2 regions of the Ancylobacter sp. VNQ12 genome follow, and region 2 is predicted to be linked to the other one. Evidence: riboswitches for the same ligand, from Rfam matches in the RefSeq annotation. Region 2 holds a riboswitch; the other holds the start of a gene.

Region 1 (7,626 bases), on a different contig from region 2:
TCGAGGCCGGCACGGCGGAGGCGCTGGTGACGCCGGGCGGCATCCGCATCGAGCGCGACGGGCTGGATGCCAGCGCGGCCGACCGGGTGATGGCCGCGCCGTGGCACCGCTACCAGATGCCGGCCTATCACCTCATCCGCGCGGACGGCACCGGCGTGACGCTGGTCAATATCGGCGTCGGCCCCTCCAACGCCAAGACTGTGACCGACCATCTCGCCGTGCTGCGCCCGCATTGCTGGCTGATGGTCGGCCATTGCGGCGGGCTTCGCCAGACGCAGATCATCGGCGACTATGTACTGGCCCACGCCTATCTCAGGCAGGACGGCATTCTCGACGAGCTGGTGCCGCCGGACATCCCCATCCCGGCGCTGGCCGAGGTGCAGGTCGCCTTGCAGCAGGCGGCGGCGGAGGTCACCGGCGAGAGCGGCGACCAGCTGAAGCGGCGCCTGCGCACCGGCACGGTCGTCACCCAGGACGACCGCAACTGGGAACTGCGCTGGACGCAGGAACGCCGGCGCATCAACCTCTCGCGCGCCATCGCGGTGGACATGGAATCGGGCACCATCGCCGCGCAGGGCTACCGGCTTCGCGTGCCCTATGGCACGCTGCTCTGTGTGTCGGACAAGCCGCTGCACGGCGAGATCAAGCTACCCGGCGCCGCCAATGCGTTCTATGAGCGCGCCGTGAGCGAGCACCTGAAGATCGGCCTTGCCGCGCTGGACCGGCTGCGCGAGGCCGGCGCCAGCATCCACTCACGCAAGCTGCGCTCCTTCGACGAGCCGCCGTTCCGATAGGCAATAAGGATAGGGGCGCGGCGGGCTTGACCGCGGACCGCGCAGGGTCGATCACCCGAGCGCGGATCGGGCAGTCGCGGGCGAAGGAATCTCCGATGTCATTGATGGATGAGAGCGCCACCGCGCTGTCGCGGTTGATCGCTTCCCGGCAGGTCAGCCCCTCCGAGGTCATGGCTGCCTATCTCAGGCGCCTGCCCGTCCTCAATGACGAGATCAACGCCATCGTCTCGCCCCGCGATCCGGACGAGCTGATGGCCGAGGCGCGGGCGCTGGACGACCAGCCGCCGATGGGCTGGCTGCACGGCCTGCCGCTGGCGGTGAAGGACCTCGTCGCGGTGCGGGGCCTGCGCACCACCTATGGCTCGCCGCTGTATCGGGACCATGTGCCGGATACGGACGACCTGGTGGCGGCGCGCCTGCGTGTGGCTGGCGCCATCTTCACGGGCAAGACCAACACGCCCGAATGGGGCCATGGCAGCCACAGCTTCAACCCGGTCTTCGGGGTGACGCGCAATCCCTATGATCTCGCGCGCACCGCTGGCGGCTCCTCGGGCGGGGCGGCGGCGGCGCTGGCGGCCCGGCTGGTGCCGGTGGCCGATGGCTCTGACATGATGGGCAGCCTGCGCAACCCCGCCGCCTTCTGCAACGTCTATGGCTTCCGCCCGAGCTGGGGCCTCGTGCCGGCCGACGCCGAGGGCGACACCTTCATGGCGACGCTGGCGACCGACGGGCCGATGGGCCGCAGCGTCGAGGATGTGGCGCGGCTGCTGGAGACGCTCGCTGGCGAAAATCCGGCCGTGCCGTTCGGCCAGCCGCGCGCGACTTATGCCGACCGCCTCGACATCAATCTACGCGGCCTCAAGGTGGGCTGGCTCGCCGATTGGGGCGGTGCCTACCCGTGCAAGCCCGGGATTCTCGACCAGTGCGCCCTGGGGCTGAAAGTGCTGGAGGAACTGGGCGCGCATGTCGAGCCGCTAGCCCCGCCGTTCCCGGCCGAGGAACTGTGGCAGGCCTGGATCCATCTGCGCGGCTTCCTCAATGCCGGCTCGAAGGGCGCGCTCTGGGCGGACGCGGAGAAGCGCGCCTTGCTCAAGCCGGAAACGGTGTGGGAGATCGAGTTCGGCCGGACGGTGAGCGCGGCGCAGGTCTATGCGGCGAGCGTCACCCGCTCGCGTTGGTACGCGAAAGCCGCCGAGCTATTTGCACGCTACGACCTGCTGGCGATGCCTTCCGCGCAGGTCTGGCCGTTCCCGGCCGAGTGGCGCTGGCCGCAGGTGATCAACGGCCGGGCCATGGACACCTATCATCGCTGGATGGAGATCGTCGTGCCGGTCAGCCTCATCGGCCTGCCCTCGCTGGCGGTGCCCTGCGGCTTCGGGGCGGCAGGCCTTCCCACCGGGATGCAGCTCATCGGCACCTTCGGGTCCGACGCGAAGGTGCTGACCATTGGCGAGCAGTATCACCGCGCGACGCGCTGGCCCGAGCGGCGGCCACCGGCGATCGAGAGCCGGGAGGCTGAACACCTCCCGGCCTGAGTTCTCACGCCGCGTTGTAGAGCCGGCGCTCGAAGATCGCGCTGCCCTTGAGGCCATGAAGCGCCTTGGCGGCGGCCAGCACTGCGAGGTCGACCAGCGGCTCGACGATGATCACCAGCATGTAGGCCGCGCCAAAGGTGAAGATCGAGGCGGCGTTGGCCGCCGTGAGGCCATCGCCATAGAACGCCCAGAAGGCGACCCACGCCACGATGCCGGCCTGATAGGTGGTGGAGAGCGCCAGCGCCTGGCGGTACTTCAGCTCCACATAAGGCGTATCCGGCGCGACGATGCGGCGGGCCAGCGCGGTGAGCGCAAACAGCGGCACCAGCAGCGTGGTGACGTTCATGCCGTATTGCGGCAGGTCGAAGGGCGCGAAGAAAAGGCCCTGGATCGCAAGACCAAGCGCGAGGCCGATGGCCGCTGGGGCGACGCCGAAGATCAGAAACAGCGTCGAGCCGAGGATGAGGTGCACCTCCGACACACCGACCGGATGATGCGGCAGCACCTCGAAGAAGGCGAAGACCAGCGCGGTCGTGGCCACGCTGCGGGCGACCAGCGAGATGAGGCCGCGTTCGCGCACCGCATCCGCCGCGAGCTTGAGCGCATAGCCGCCCGCTCCGACGGCGGTGAAATAGCTGAGCCAGATCTTTCCTTCGGCGACGAGGCCGGGTTCGATATGCATATGTTTCTCCGTTGCCGTCTCACCCGACGGCGTGTGGTTGGACCAATGCACATGGCCGGTCTCCTGACTCGCGGGTCACGGCAAGCCTTCCGCCTTCCCAGCCGACCCTCAAGGGTCGTTCCAGTGGCGTGATGGAAGGCCGCTCGCCGCTCACAGTCGCGGGGGCGGTCGGGGCTTCGGGCGCACGCACCCTTCCCCATTCCCGTTTCATCCGGACGAGTCGCCCCATCCGGACACCATGCACGCGGATATCAGCGCGCCGCCCGTTGCATAAAGTCAAGCCGCGGCCCGTTCCGGCGGCTCAGACATCAGCGCCCGTTCCGCAGCGGGGCGCCGATGCCTACGCGATGCGCCGAGGCTGCGGCGAGTGGTCGCAAAACGGTAACATCGTTGCGTGTTTCTCTTGCAAATCGTATCGAAATTAAAAATAGTTTAACCGAAATCATAATAATCAATCACCTAACGGGAGGTCGCCATGCAGGACGGTTCAAGCGAGGGCAGTGTCGCCTATGCGCCGCACGCCTTCATCATGTTGGCAGTGCTGATCGGCGCCTGCCTCATGACAATCTTCGCCTGACGCTCGGTTCCCGCGGCCCACGGTTGGGTGGGCTGCCAGGGCGCCGACGGCGCTGATTCGGGCATGGAGATTGCTTGGTCGAATTGAGGTGCGCTCAGCACGGATGGGCGCCCATCTTCCTCATTTCGGCAGGTGGCAAACCATGCAGGAAGCAGGTGGCATCTTCTTCAAGGCCGGTCTTCTGGTTTTCACCGGTGTCCTCATCGCCTTCACTCTGAGAATGTTCTGAGTGCCGAAACGGCGCCGGCGGACGAGCGAATCGGGCAGGATCAGGCGCGCGGCCAGCGAACGCCGTCCTCATGGACGAGCGCGGCCTCGAACGGCATCGGCCGGCCGGTCAGATAGCCCTGCACGTAATCGCAGCCCAGCACCTCGACCGCTTCGAGGATTTCCGGGTCCTCAATCCCCTCCGCTACCACCGACATGCCCAGTGCATGGGCAAGATCCACCATCACCGCCACGATCTTGCGGGCGCGCGATTGCGGTGTGAGGTCGAGAAGAAAGGAGCGGTCGATCTTCAGCACGTCGGCGGGCAGATGCTGGAGATAGCTGAAGCTGGAATAGCCGGTGCCGAAATCGTCGATCGCCACCGAACAGCCCAGCGCTTTCAGCTGCTGGATCACGCTGACCGCTGTCTCCGGCTGCGACAGCAGCGCGCTTTCGGTCAATTCCAGCCGCAGCGAGTCGCCGGAAACGCCATGCCGGTACAGCACCGCCGCGATGCGCGGCACCAGATCGGGCGCGGAGAGCTGGGACGCGGCGAGGTTCACCGAGACGTAGCGCGGCGCCAGGCCCTTCACCCGCCGGATGGCATTCCACCGCGCGCAGCTCTCCACCGCGCGCTCCAGCATCAGATCGCCAAGCCGGTCGACCAGACCCGCCGCCTCGGCAAGCGGGATGAAGTCGGCCGGCGACACCGTGCCGAGACGTGGGTGGTTCCAGCGTGCGAGCGCCTCGAAACCCATCACCTGCCCGGTCCGGCTGTTGACGATGGGCTGGAACACCGGGTGCAGGTCATCGGCGTTCTGGGTCACCGCGTCGCGTAGCGCCTCCTCCAGATCGAGGCGACGCTGATGGTCGGCGCGCAGGGATTCGTCAAACAGCCGCCAGCGCCCGCATCGGTCGGCCCTGGAGGCCATCTCCGCGTCGCGCAGAATCTGTTCGATTGGCGCGGAACCGCTGGCGATGCCGATATTGGTGCGCAGATGGAAGCGCCGCCCCTCCACCTCCACCGGCGCGTGCATCAGTCCCTCCACCTGTGCGCCGAGCACGTCGATCCCGCTGGGTTCCGTGAGGATCACGGCGAACTCGCTCTCGCCGGTACGCGCGAGGCGCGCCATCTGCGGCAGGAAACCCTTGAGACGGCCCGCGACGGAGGTCACCAGCGGATGGATGAACTCCTCGCCCAGGCTGGCCGCGAGGATGGCGAGGTCCGGCAGGCGCATCACCAGGGCCGCGACCGGTGGACGGCCTTCGGCTTGGATGAGGCGCACGATGCCGGCCCGGTTGGGCAGGTTGGTGACCGGATCGCTATAAGCGAGCCGTTCCAGCGCCTCCTTGGCGCGCACCCGGTCGGAGATATCGCGCAGATAGGCGGTGAACAGCCGGCGGCGATCGGTGCGAATCTCGGTAACGGTCAGTTCGATCGGAAAGATGCGGCCATCGGCGGTGATGGCCTCGATCTCGATGCGGCGGCCAAGGATATGCGGCTCGGCACCGGCCATGTAGCGCGCCATGCCCGACTGATGGGCGTGGCGGTGCTGCGGCGGCACGATCGTATCGCTGAGGGGGCGGCCGATGACGGCCCGTCTCGTATAGCCGAACATGGCTTCGGCGACGGGATTGAAGTCGACGATCTGCCCGGCTTCGTCGATGGTGACGATGCTGTCGAGCGCGGCCGCGAGCATGGCGAGGCGGCTCGCCTCGCTGAGCGCGCGCCCGGCGCGGGAGCGCTCGACCGCTAGGGCGATGAGCGCCGCCAGCGCCTGGAAGGTGGTGCGTTCGTCCTCGCTCCAGATCCGTTCCGGGTCGTCCGAACTGACGCAGAAATGCCCCCACCAGTGCCCATCCACCATCACCGGCACGGTGTAGAAGCTGACAATGCCGGCCGCGCGGAAATAGGCGCCGAGATAGCCGTCGAGGTCCCGCGTTCGCCCCTCGATGACCTCGCCGCGCGTGCGCCGCTCCGCCCAGTCGCGCTGGCGGGCATCCACCATGGCCGGCCTTACCGGCGGATGGGAATTGTCGGCGAGGGAATGCAGACCGGGCCGCGCCCAGTCGACCTCGCACGTCACCGTCAGCCCCGGTCCGCGGGAGGCGTGAACCTCGAACAGAGCGGCGCGGCTGAGGGAGAGATCCGCGCAGAGGCGGGGCCACAGCTCGGCGAGTTCCAGCCGCCAGCCGCGGTTCGTGTTCAGCCCGGCGATGAAACCGCTCATCGCCGAGAGAAGCCGGCTGGACATCCCGATGTCCTCGGCCACGACTCGCACCTTTCTGGACGTTCGCCTTTGCCGCCCACGCAACGACGAAGAGGATACGTCGTTGCGCCACCCAGATTCCGTCAGACTGGCCCGTACGCGACGAACTGGACTCATTGTACGTAGCCGGATTTCGATAGGACGGAAAGCGGTAGCGTCGAACCTCCTACACCGCAGCGTGGCATTTCCATCACAGGTGGGCGCTTTCGTGCCGCGGCCATCCCGGACATCGACCGGACGGCGAGCCGAACGTGGCGGCGCCAAACGCAGGGCCGTTGTCGCGAGGGTACCTCACCTCCACCCTCTCGCCGCGCAAAACAGGGTCCCTGCAAGACCTTAGGGCTCAGATTCAAATCGATATAATTTGCATGTGAGCCCCTAACTTACATTACATCGAATAAAAACTGATACTCTTGATCGAACTATTCCAGAATCAGCAAGATTTTACGGCGTCTATAAACTGATATCCGCTTAATTGACTCCACTTTTGCCCCCACATAAGCAATCTATGCATGAGCGTCGATCGGGGGATTCTTCGCTCTTCTCAACATGAAGCCGGGGTTTTGCAGACCTCGTGATGGCTGGCCGCACAGGCCTGGGGATGAATGATGACACGCACGACCCGCCGCCTGCCCACCCGTCGCATCCGTTCCATCGGGCAGGGCGTCTCGCTTCTCGCCTTGCTCGCCGCGGCCCCCGCAATGGCGCAGCAGGCGGAGACCGGGTCGAGCGCGGCGGTGGTCGCCACGGATGAGTTCGTCGAACTCGATCCGATCACCGTCGTCGCCACCCGCACGCAGGAAAGCTGGATCGACACCCTGGCGGCGGTCAGCGTGGTGCGCCCCGACACGATCGAGATGATGATGCCGACACGCACGCAGGACCTGTTCCGCGGCATGCCCGGCGTCACCGCGATCCAGAACGGCAATTCGACCCAGACCGCCATCAATATTCGCGGCCTGCAGGACTTCGGCCGCGTCGCGGTCATCATCGACGGCGCGCGGCAGAATTTCACCCAGCTCGGCCACGGCAACGGCGCCGGCAGCTTCTTCGTCGAGCCCGGCCTGATCGCCAATGTCGACGTCGTGCGCGGCCCGGTGTCGAACATCTACGGTTCGGGCGCCATCGGCGGCGTGGTGACGATGCGCACCAAGGATGCCAACGACATCATCGCCAGCGGCGATACCTGGGGCGTCGAGGCAGATGGCGAGATCGGCAGCAACGGCCCGATGGGTTACGGCTCGCTGCTCGCCGCGGCGCGCGTGAACGAGAACGTCGACATCTTCGTCGGCGGCACCTACCGCAACCAGGACAATTACAAGGACGGCGACGGCAACGAGGTCGAGGATACCGCCTACGACACCTGGACCGGCCTCGCCAAGATCACGGTGCGCCCGGCGGACTTCCACGAGGTCAAGCTCAGCGCCCTCAACTATGAGAGCCAGTACACCACCAGCAGCAGTGCATCGTCGACGGCGACCAACTACGCGACCGACGTCGCCAACCGCACCGTCACCTTGAGCTGGAACTACGAGAATCCCGACGACAACCTGTTCGACTG
Region 2 (7,626 bases):
GCAGGCGCCCTCATGCCGCCACTGCCTCGCCGGCGAGGATCGCCTCCACCTTCGCCCGGTCGAGCCCCTTGAGCCCGATGGCGACCAGCTTGCCGGCGCGCGGCGCGTCGCCCCACGGGCGCTCATAATGATGGTCGACGCGCGGGCCGACCGCCTGCACCAGCAGGCGCATCGGCTTGCCCGCGACGGACAGGAAGCCCTTCACCCGCAGCACGTCCGCCTCCTCGGCGGCGCGGGCGACACGGGCGGCCAGCACGGCGGGATTGGCGATCTCCGGCACGTCCACCACGAAGCTGTCGAAGTCGTCATGGTCGTGGTCCAGCTCGTCGTCATGATGGGTCTTGCGGTTCTCGATGTCGTCCTCGGTGCCGACGCCGAGGCCCATCAGGATGGCGGGGTCGATCCGCCCGCCGGTGACGCTCACCACCTGCACGCCCCTCGGCAGCTCGGCATCGAGCGCGGCGCGGGCGCGCACGGCCCCTTCCGTGTCGATGAGGTCGCCCTTGGTGAGGATGACGAGGTCGGCGCAGGCGATCTGGTCGTCGAACACTTCCTCGATCGGGTCGTCATGGTCGAGCGAGGCGTCGGCGGAGCGCTGCTCGTCCAACGCGTCGTGGTCATGCGCCACGCGGCCGGAAGCCAGCGCCTCGCCATCCACCACCGCGACCACCCCGTCCACCGTGACCCGGCTGCGGATCGCCGGCCATTGGAAGGCCTGCACCAGCGGCTTGGGCAGCGCGAGGCCGGAGGTCTCGATCAGGATGTGGTCGACCCTCGGCACGCGCGAGAGGATGGCGTCGAGCGCGGGCACGAAATCGTCGGCGACGGTGCAGCAGATGCAGCCATTGGCCAGTTCGACGATGTTCTCCTCCGGGCAGGTGTCGATGCCGCACCCCTTCAGGATTTCGCCGTCGATGCCGACATCGCCGAACTCGTTGACGATCACGGCAAGGCGCTTGCCCGTCACATTCTCCAGCACGTGGCGGATCAGCGTCGTCTTGCCCGAGCCGAGGAAGCCGGTGACGATGGTGCATGGCACCCGCGAGAGGTTGCTCGAAGTGGCGCTGGTTGCGGCGGCGGTCATGCGGCGTCTCCACGAAAGCCCAAGAGGTTCACGGGATGCGCCGGTCGCGGAGGGGTCTCCGCGCGAAGCCGGGGGATGGACCCCAACGGCTCTACCCGCTCGCCGGGCACCCCGCCGGCAAACGCGACCGGATCGACGGCAGGTCTCCTGGCTCGCGGGTCCTGGCCCTCGTCGCCGCCTTCCCGGAGTGTCCTCCAGTGGCTTATGGCGTGGGCTCGCCGCTTACAGTTGCGGGGGCAGCCGCGGAATAGGGCGCATGAAGCACCCGGCACCGCATTCCCTCTTCGTCCCTCCCCGGAAGGAGGAAACCGTCGATCCCGGCCACTAAAGGAGCGCGGGGTGTGAATGTCAAACCGGACACCCCTCATCGCCATTGCGGCATGGCATTTGACCGCTATAGTCGCCCGATGTCGTCGGTTCCCGTGATGCGCACGGGACGTAAGACGGGAACGCGGTGGGGCGGAAACCTTGAAAAGGTGGACGCCGATTCCGCGGCTGCCCCCGCAACTGTAAGCGGCGAGCCCTCCTCCATCAGCCACTGGCGTTCGCGCCGGGAAGGCGGAGACGGGCCGAGACCCGCGAGCCAGGAGACCGGCCGTCGACAAAACCGCAACGACCCTCGGGTGGAGGGTCAAAGGAGCTGTCATGAACATCCCTCACGGCCGGACCGCGGCTGCCTCGACCGAATCCGCCGCCTCGCGCGCCGTCCAGATCACCTTCGCCGCGCTGCTCGGCGTGTTCGTGCTCGGCGGCGTGGGCTTCTCCCACATCAGCGCCGTGCACAATGCGACGCACGACGTCCGGCACGCCAACGCCTTCCCCTGCCACTGACGGTGAGGGAACGCGCATCATGTCGCTTTTCAGGACGATTCTGTTCGTCGCCGCGCTGGCCGGCATCGGCACCGGCGTGGTCGGCTCCGCCATCCACCTCTATGCCACCGTCCCGCTGATCCTCCAGGCGGAGACCTTCGAAAGCGCCGGTGGCGAGGCGGCTCCCACCGAAGCCGCGACGCATGAGCATGCGCCCGGCACCGCCGCGCACGAGCATGCCCATGACGGCGACGAATGGGGCCCCTCCGACGGGATCGAGCGCAACGGCCTCACCGTGATCTTCACCGTGCTCACCGGCTTCGGCTTCGGCCTCTTGCTGGTGGCGGCGAGCGAACTCGCCGGCGGGCTGAAGAACTGGCACCAGGGCGTGCTCTGGGGTCTGGCGGGCTTTGCCGCCTTCACCCTCGCGCCCGGCCTCGGCCTGCCGCCGGAACTGCCGGCCATGCCCGCCGCCGATCTCGCGACCAGGCAGCTCTGGTGGATCGGCACGGTGGCGGCGACCGCCGGCGGCCTCGCGCTCATCGCCTTCGGCCGCTCGCCGCTGCTCGCCGTGCTGGGTGTCGCGCTGATCGTCGCGCCGCATGTCATCGGCGCGCCGCAGCCCGACAGCCATGAGAGCCCGATCCCGGCATCGCTGCACCACAGCTTCATCGTGGCGAGCGTGATGACGAGCTTCGTGTTCTGGGCGCTGCTCGGCGGTCTCGCCGGCTGGCTGCGCCCGCGCATTGCCGGTACGGCCGCCTGAGCGCCGGCATGGGCCTGACCTTCGTCCTCGGCGGTGCCCGCTCCGGCAAGAGCCGGCACGCCGAGGAGCTTGTCGAAGCTCTGCCGCCGCCCTGGACCTATCTCGCCACGGGCGAGGCCTATGACGACGAGATGGTGGAGCGCATCGCGCTTCACCGCTCGCGGCGCGGCACGGGCTGGGTGACGCTCGACGTGCCGCATGAGCTTGCCGCCGCGCTCCGCGCGCTGCCCGCCGGCCGCGCCGTACTGGTCGACTGCCTCACCCTCTGGCTGACCAACCGCCTGCTCGCCGAGGCCGATCTCGCCGCCGAGAGCGCCGCGCTGGTGGAGGCGCTCAAAGCCCATGACGGGCCGGTCGTCGTGGTCTCCAACGAGACCGGGCTCGGCATCGTGCCGGACAATGCGCTGGCCCGCCGCTTCCGCGACGCGCAGGGCCGGCTGAATCAGCGGGTCGCCGCCCGCGCCGACACCGTGATCTTCATGGTCGCCGGCCTGCCGATGAGGGTTAAGGGATGACGGGAATCTCCGAGGAAGATGCCGCGCGCCATCGCGCCAAGATGGAAAAGCGCAAGGCGGTGCAGGACGCGGAAGTCGCGGAAAAGACGGTCGAAAAGGGCCTGCTGATCGTCCACACCGGCGCCGGCAAGGGCAAGTCGACCGCCGCCTTCGGCCTTGCCTTGCGCACGCTCGGTCACGGAGGCCGCGTCGGCGTGGTGCAGTTCATCAAGGGCGCCTGGCACTCGGCCGAGCGCGACGCGCTGGAGAGCTTCGGCCCGCGCGTCGCATGGCACTCCATGGGCGAGGGCTTCACCTGGGAGACGCAGGACCTCGCCCGCGACATCGCCAGCGCCCGCCGGGCCTGGAACAAGGCGCGCGAGCTGATGGCGGACGAGAGCATCGGCCTCGTCATCCTCGACGAACTCAACATCGCGCTGCGCTACGACTATCTGCCGCTCGACGAGGTGCTGGCGGCGCTGGCCGCCCGCCGCGCCGGGCTCCACGTCGTCATCACCGGCCGCAACGCCAAGCCGGCGCTGATCGAGGCGGCCGATCTCGTCACCGAGATGAGCCTGGTGAAGCACCACTTCAAGGCCGGGGTGAAGGCGCAGAAGGGCATCGAGTTTTGAGCAATCGCCGCCGCTTTCCTCTCCCCGTGGGGGAGAGGTGGCCCGCGAAGCGGGTCGGTGAGGGGGTACACCGTTGGATGTCGCGAAAGACCCCTCACCCCAACCCTCTCCCCGACGGGGAGAGGGAGAAAAACGGAAGACGTCTTGCGGCAAGGATTCGCGCCGGGCGATCTCGCAATTCCGCTGGGGCATCCCTATGTTTTGTGGGACGCCGGATGTTGCGGCGTGGCTTGTTCACGGAGAAACGCTTCGATGCGTTCCACCCCCGTCGCTTATCTGTTCTGGTTCTTCGGCCTGATCGGCATTTGCGGCATCCATCGCTTCTATACCGGCCGCTACTGGACCGGCGCGCTCTGGCTGCTCACCGTTGGCCTGTTGGGCATCGGCCAGATCGTCGACCTGTTCCTGATTCCGGGCATGGTGCGCGAGGCCAATCTCGAACGCCGCGTCGACTATCTCGAGGGCCGGAGCTACGGCTCGCAAGGCCACGGCCATCATCACGGCTGACGTTGCGAACTGACGAGGGCGTGCGATGAACGCGCGCGCCCTCATGTTCCAGGGCACCGGCTCGGATGTCGGCAAGTCGCTGATCGTCGCCGGCCTCGCCCGCGCCTACAGCAATCGCGGGCTCATCGTCCGCCCCTTCAAGCCGCAGAACATGTCGAACAACGCCGCCGTCACGCCCGACGGCGGCGAGATCGGCCGTGCGCAGGCATTGCAGGCGCGCGCCGCCCGCGTGGCGCCGTCGGTCCATATGAACCCGGTGCTGCTGAAGCCGCAGAGCGACGTCGGCGCGCAGGTGGTGGTGCAGGGCCGCTCGCGGGGAAACGCCAAGGCGAGCGAGTATCAGACGCTCAAGCCCGCGCTGATGGCGGCGGTGCTGGAGAGCTATGAATTGCTCCGCACTGACGCCGACCTCGTGCTGGTGGAGGGCGCCGGCTCCGCCTCCGAAATCAACCTGCGTGCCGGCGACATCGCCAATATGGGTTTTTCCCGCGCGGCCGACGTGCCTGTGATCCTGATCGGCGATATTGACCGCGGCGGCGTCATCGCCAGCCTGGTCGGCACCCGCGCGGTGCTGCCGGAGGACGACGCCGCGATGATCCGCGGCTTCCTGGTCAACCGCTTCCGCGGCGACCCCGCGCTGTTCGCCGCCGGCATGGAGGAGATCGCCCGCCGCACCGGATGGGCCGCGCTCGGGCTCATTCCGTTCTTTCCCGATGCCCGCCGCCTGCCGGCCGAGGACGCGCTCGGGCTGGAGGCGGCCGCGCTCGCCAAGCCGGGGGCGAAGCTCCGCATCGCCGTGCCGATCCTGCCGCGCATCGCCAATTTCGACGATCTCGACCCGCTGGAGGCCGAGCCTTCGGTCGAGGTGATCCGCCTGCGCCCCGGCACGGCGCTGCCCGGCAATGTCGACCTCGTCATCCTGCCCGGCTCGAAATCCACCATTGCCGATCTGGAAGACCTGCGCCGGCATGGCTGGGACATCGACCTTGCCGCCCATGTCCGGCGCGGCGGGCGGGTGCTGGGCCTGTGCGGCGGCTATCAGATGCTCGGCCGCTCCATCGCCGACCCGGACGGCATCGAGGGCCCGCCCGCCACCGTGCCGGGACTGGGGCTACTTGATGTCGACACCGTGCTGACCGGCGAGAAGCGCCTCGTCGCGGTGACCGGCACCGCTGCCGGCGTGCCGTTCTCGGGCTACGAGATGCATATGGGCGTCACCGAAGGCCCCGGCCGCGCCCGTCCCTTCGCGCTGATCGACACAGAAGGGCCGGAAGGCGCCGTCTCCGAAGATGGGCGGGTCATCGGCACCTATGCGCACGGCCTGTTCACTGAGGACCGCCAGCGCGCGCATTGGCTCGCCAGCCTCGGCGCCGCGCCGAGCACGCTCGCCTATGAGGCCGGCGTGGACGAGACGCTCGACGCCCTCGCCGCGCATCTGGAGCGGCATGTCGATCTGGATCGGCTGCTGGTGCTGGCGGCGGGCTGAACTCCCTCCTCCTTTCCCTCTCCCCATGGGGAGAGGTGGCCCGCGAAGCGGGTCGGTGAGGGGCGACGCGATTGCGGAGCGTCTAAGATCCCTCACCCCACCCCTCTCCCCCTCGGGGAGAGGGTGCAGGTCGCTCCCAATGGTTCCTCTCACACCGCCAGCACCAGCACGGCGATCGCCAGCACGCCGACCATCACCCCGTCCGCCGCGCGATAGAGTTGCAGGGCGCGGCGGATATCCGCCGCCGTGCAGTCGCGCCGGCCGCCCTCGCCCATCACCCCGTCGGTGGAGAGCTTGCCGCCATAATAGCGCGGACCGGCAATGGCGATGCCGAGCGCCCCGGCCAGCGCCGCCTCCGGCCAGCCGGCATTGGGCGAGCGGTGCTTGCCCGCGTCGCGCAGCATCGCCGCCCACGCCTTGCGCGCCGAGGCACCGGGCACGAACACCGCCGCCGCCACCAGCAGCGCGCCGGCAAGCCGCGAGGCCGGCAGGTTGACGAGATCGTCGAACCGCGCGGAAGCCCAGCCGAAATCGGTGTGCCGCGCGTCCTTGTGGCCGATCATGCTGTCGGCGGTGTTCACCGCCTTGTAGGCCGCGCCTCCCGCCAGCCCGCCGACCGCCATCCACAGCGCCGGGGCGACGATGCCGTCGGAGAAATTCTCCGCAAGGCTCTCAATGGCGGCACGCGCCACGCCGGCTTCGTCCAGCTTGTCGGGATCGCGGCCGACGATCTGCGACACCGCCCGGCGCCCCGCCTCAAGGCTGCCATCGAGCCCGTCCGCCACCCGCGCCACATGCGCGTGCAGGCTGCGCTGGGCGAACAGCGTGGAGCCGACGAAGGCGGCGTAGAAGAAGCCCATGGGCAACAGGAACAGCAGCTTCTGCGCCACGGCTCCGGCCGTCAGCGACACCGCCAGGATGATCGCCAGCGTCGCGACGCCGGCGCATTTGCGCTCCAGCGGCGTGTCGGTGTCGCGGTTGACATGGGTGTCGAGCAGGCCGATCAGGCGGCCGATCCACATCACGGGATGGCCGATCCGCTCCAGCAAAATCGAGGGATAGCCGAATGCGGCCTCGAACAGCAGCGCGACCAGGGTTAAACCAAGGGTGATTTCGAGGGCCATCGGGGTGATTCTCGGTGAGCTCCGCGAATCCGGCGGACGCGCGGACGTACCATTTCCGCCTGCGTGCTCCCCAGCAAGGGCCAGAAGCCATCGAGAGGCGCGCATTGACGCGATGAACATCTCCGTCCACCCCACGCTCGGCGTGCTGCCGCCGGATATCGAGACGCGCAAGCGCGCCCGACTGGCGGAAGTGTTCGGCTTCGACCGCTTCCGCCCCGGCCAGCAGGAAGTTGTGGACGCCGTCCTCGCGGGCGTGCCGACGCTCGCCGTCATGCCGACCGGCGCGGGCAAGTCGCTGTGCTACCAGCTGCCCGCCCTCGTCTTCGGCGGCCTGTCCATCGTCATCTCGCCGCTGATCGCGCTGATGGACGACCAGGTGAACGCGCTGAAACTACAGGGCGTCGCCGCCGAGGCGATCCATTCCGGCAAGTCCCGCGAGGACAATGTCGCGATCTGGCGGCGTGTGGCGGCGGGCGAGGTGAGCCTGCTCTATCTCGCGCCCGAGCGGCTGATGACCGAGCGCATGCTCGCCGCGCTCTCCCGCCTTGAGCTCGGGCTGGTCGCGGTGGACGAGGCGCATTGCATCTCGCAATGGGGCCACTCCTTCCGCAACGAATATCTCGGCCTCGGCCGGCTGCGCGAGATCTTCCCCGACGTGCCGCTGGTGGCGCTGACCGCCACCGCCGACAGGGCGACGCGCGACGACATCGTCGAGCGGCTGTT

What was found. A riboswitch is a leader RNA that binds a small molecule or an ion and turns the genes downstream of it on or off. The one in region 2 is predicted to bind cobalamin.
Region 1: it holds a riboswitch for cobalamin, as region 2 does, so the genes downstream of both, ACO2RV_RS17280 (energy-coupling factor ABC transporter permease) here and cobW (cobalamin biosynthesis protein CobW) in region 2, are expected to answer to the same signal.

What each region holds. Positions count from the first base shown of each region.
Region 1 is NZ_JBMSDU010000014.1:5,267-12,892, reverse strand. It holds gene ACO2RV_RS17290 (AMP nucleosidase) at 1-794, shown strand, start outside; gene ACO2RV_RS17285 (amidase) at 890-2,329, shown strand; gene ACO2RV_RS17280 (energy-coupling factor ABC transporter permease) at 2,334-3,011, opposite strand; cobalamin riboswitch at 3,048-3,267, opposite strand; gene ACO2RV_RS17275 (putative bifunctional diguanylate cyclase/phosphodiesterase) at 3,858-6,050, opposite strand; gene ACO2RV_RS17270 (TonB-dependent hemoglobin/transferrin/lactoferrin family receptor) at 6,674-7,626, shown strand, end outside.
Region 2 is NZ_JBMSDU010000009.1:103,156-110,781, reverse strand. It holds gene cobW (cobalamin biosynthesis protein CobW) at 11-1,084, opposite strand; cobalamin riboswitch at 1,205-1,412, opposite strand; cobalamin riboswitch at 1,482-1,698, shown strand; gene ACO2RV_RS14055 (CbtB domain-containing protein) at 1,730-1,915, shown strand; gene ACO2RV_RS14050 (CbtA family protein) at 1,935-2,660, shown strand; gene cobU (bifunctional adenosylcobinamide kinase/adenosylcobinamide-phosphate guanylyltransferase) at 2,669-3,175, shown strand; gene cobO (cob(I)yrinic acid a,c-diamide adenosyltransferase) at 3,172-3,786, shown strand; gene ACO2RV_RS14035 (NINE protein) at 4,039-4,293, shown strand; gene ACO2RV_RS14030 (cobyric acid synthase) at 4,319-5,779, shown strand; gene cbiB (adenosylcobinamide-phosphate synthase CbiB) at 5,929-6,903, opposite strand; gene recQ (DNA helicase RecQ) at 7,016-7,626, shown strand, end outside.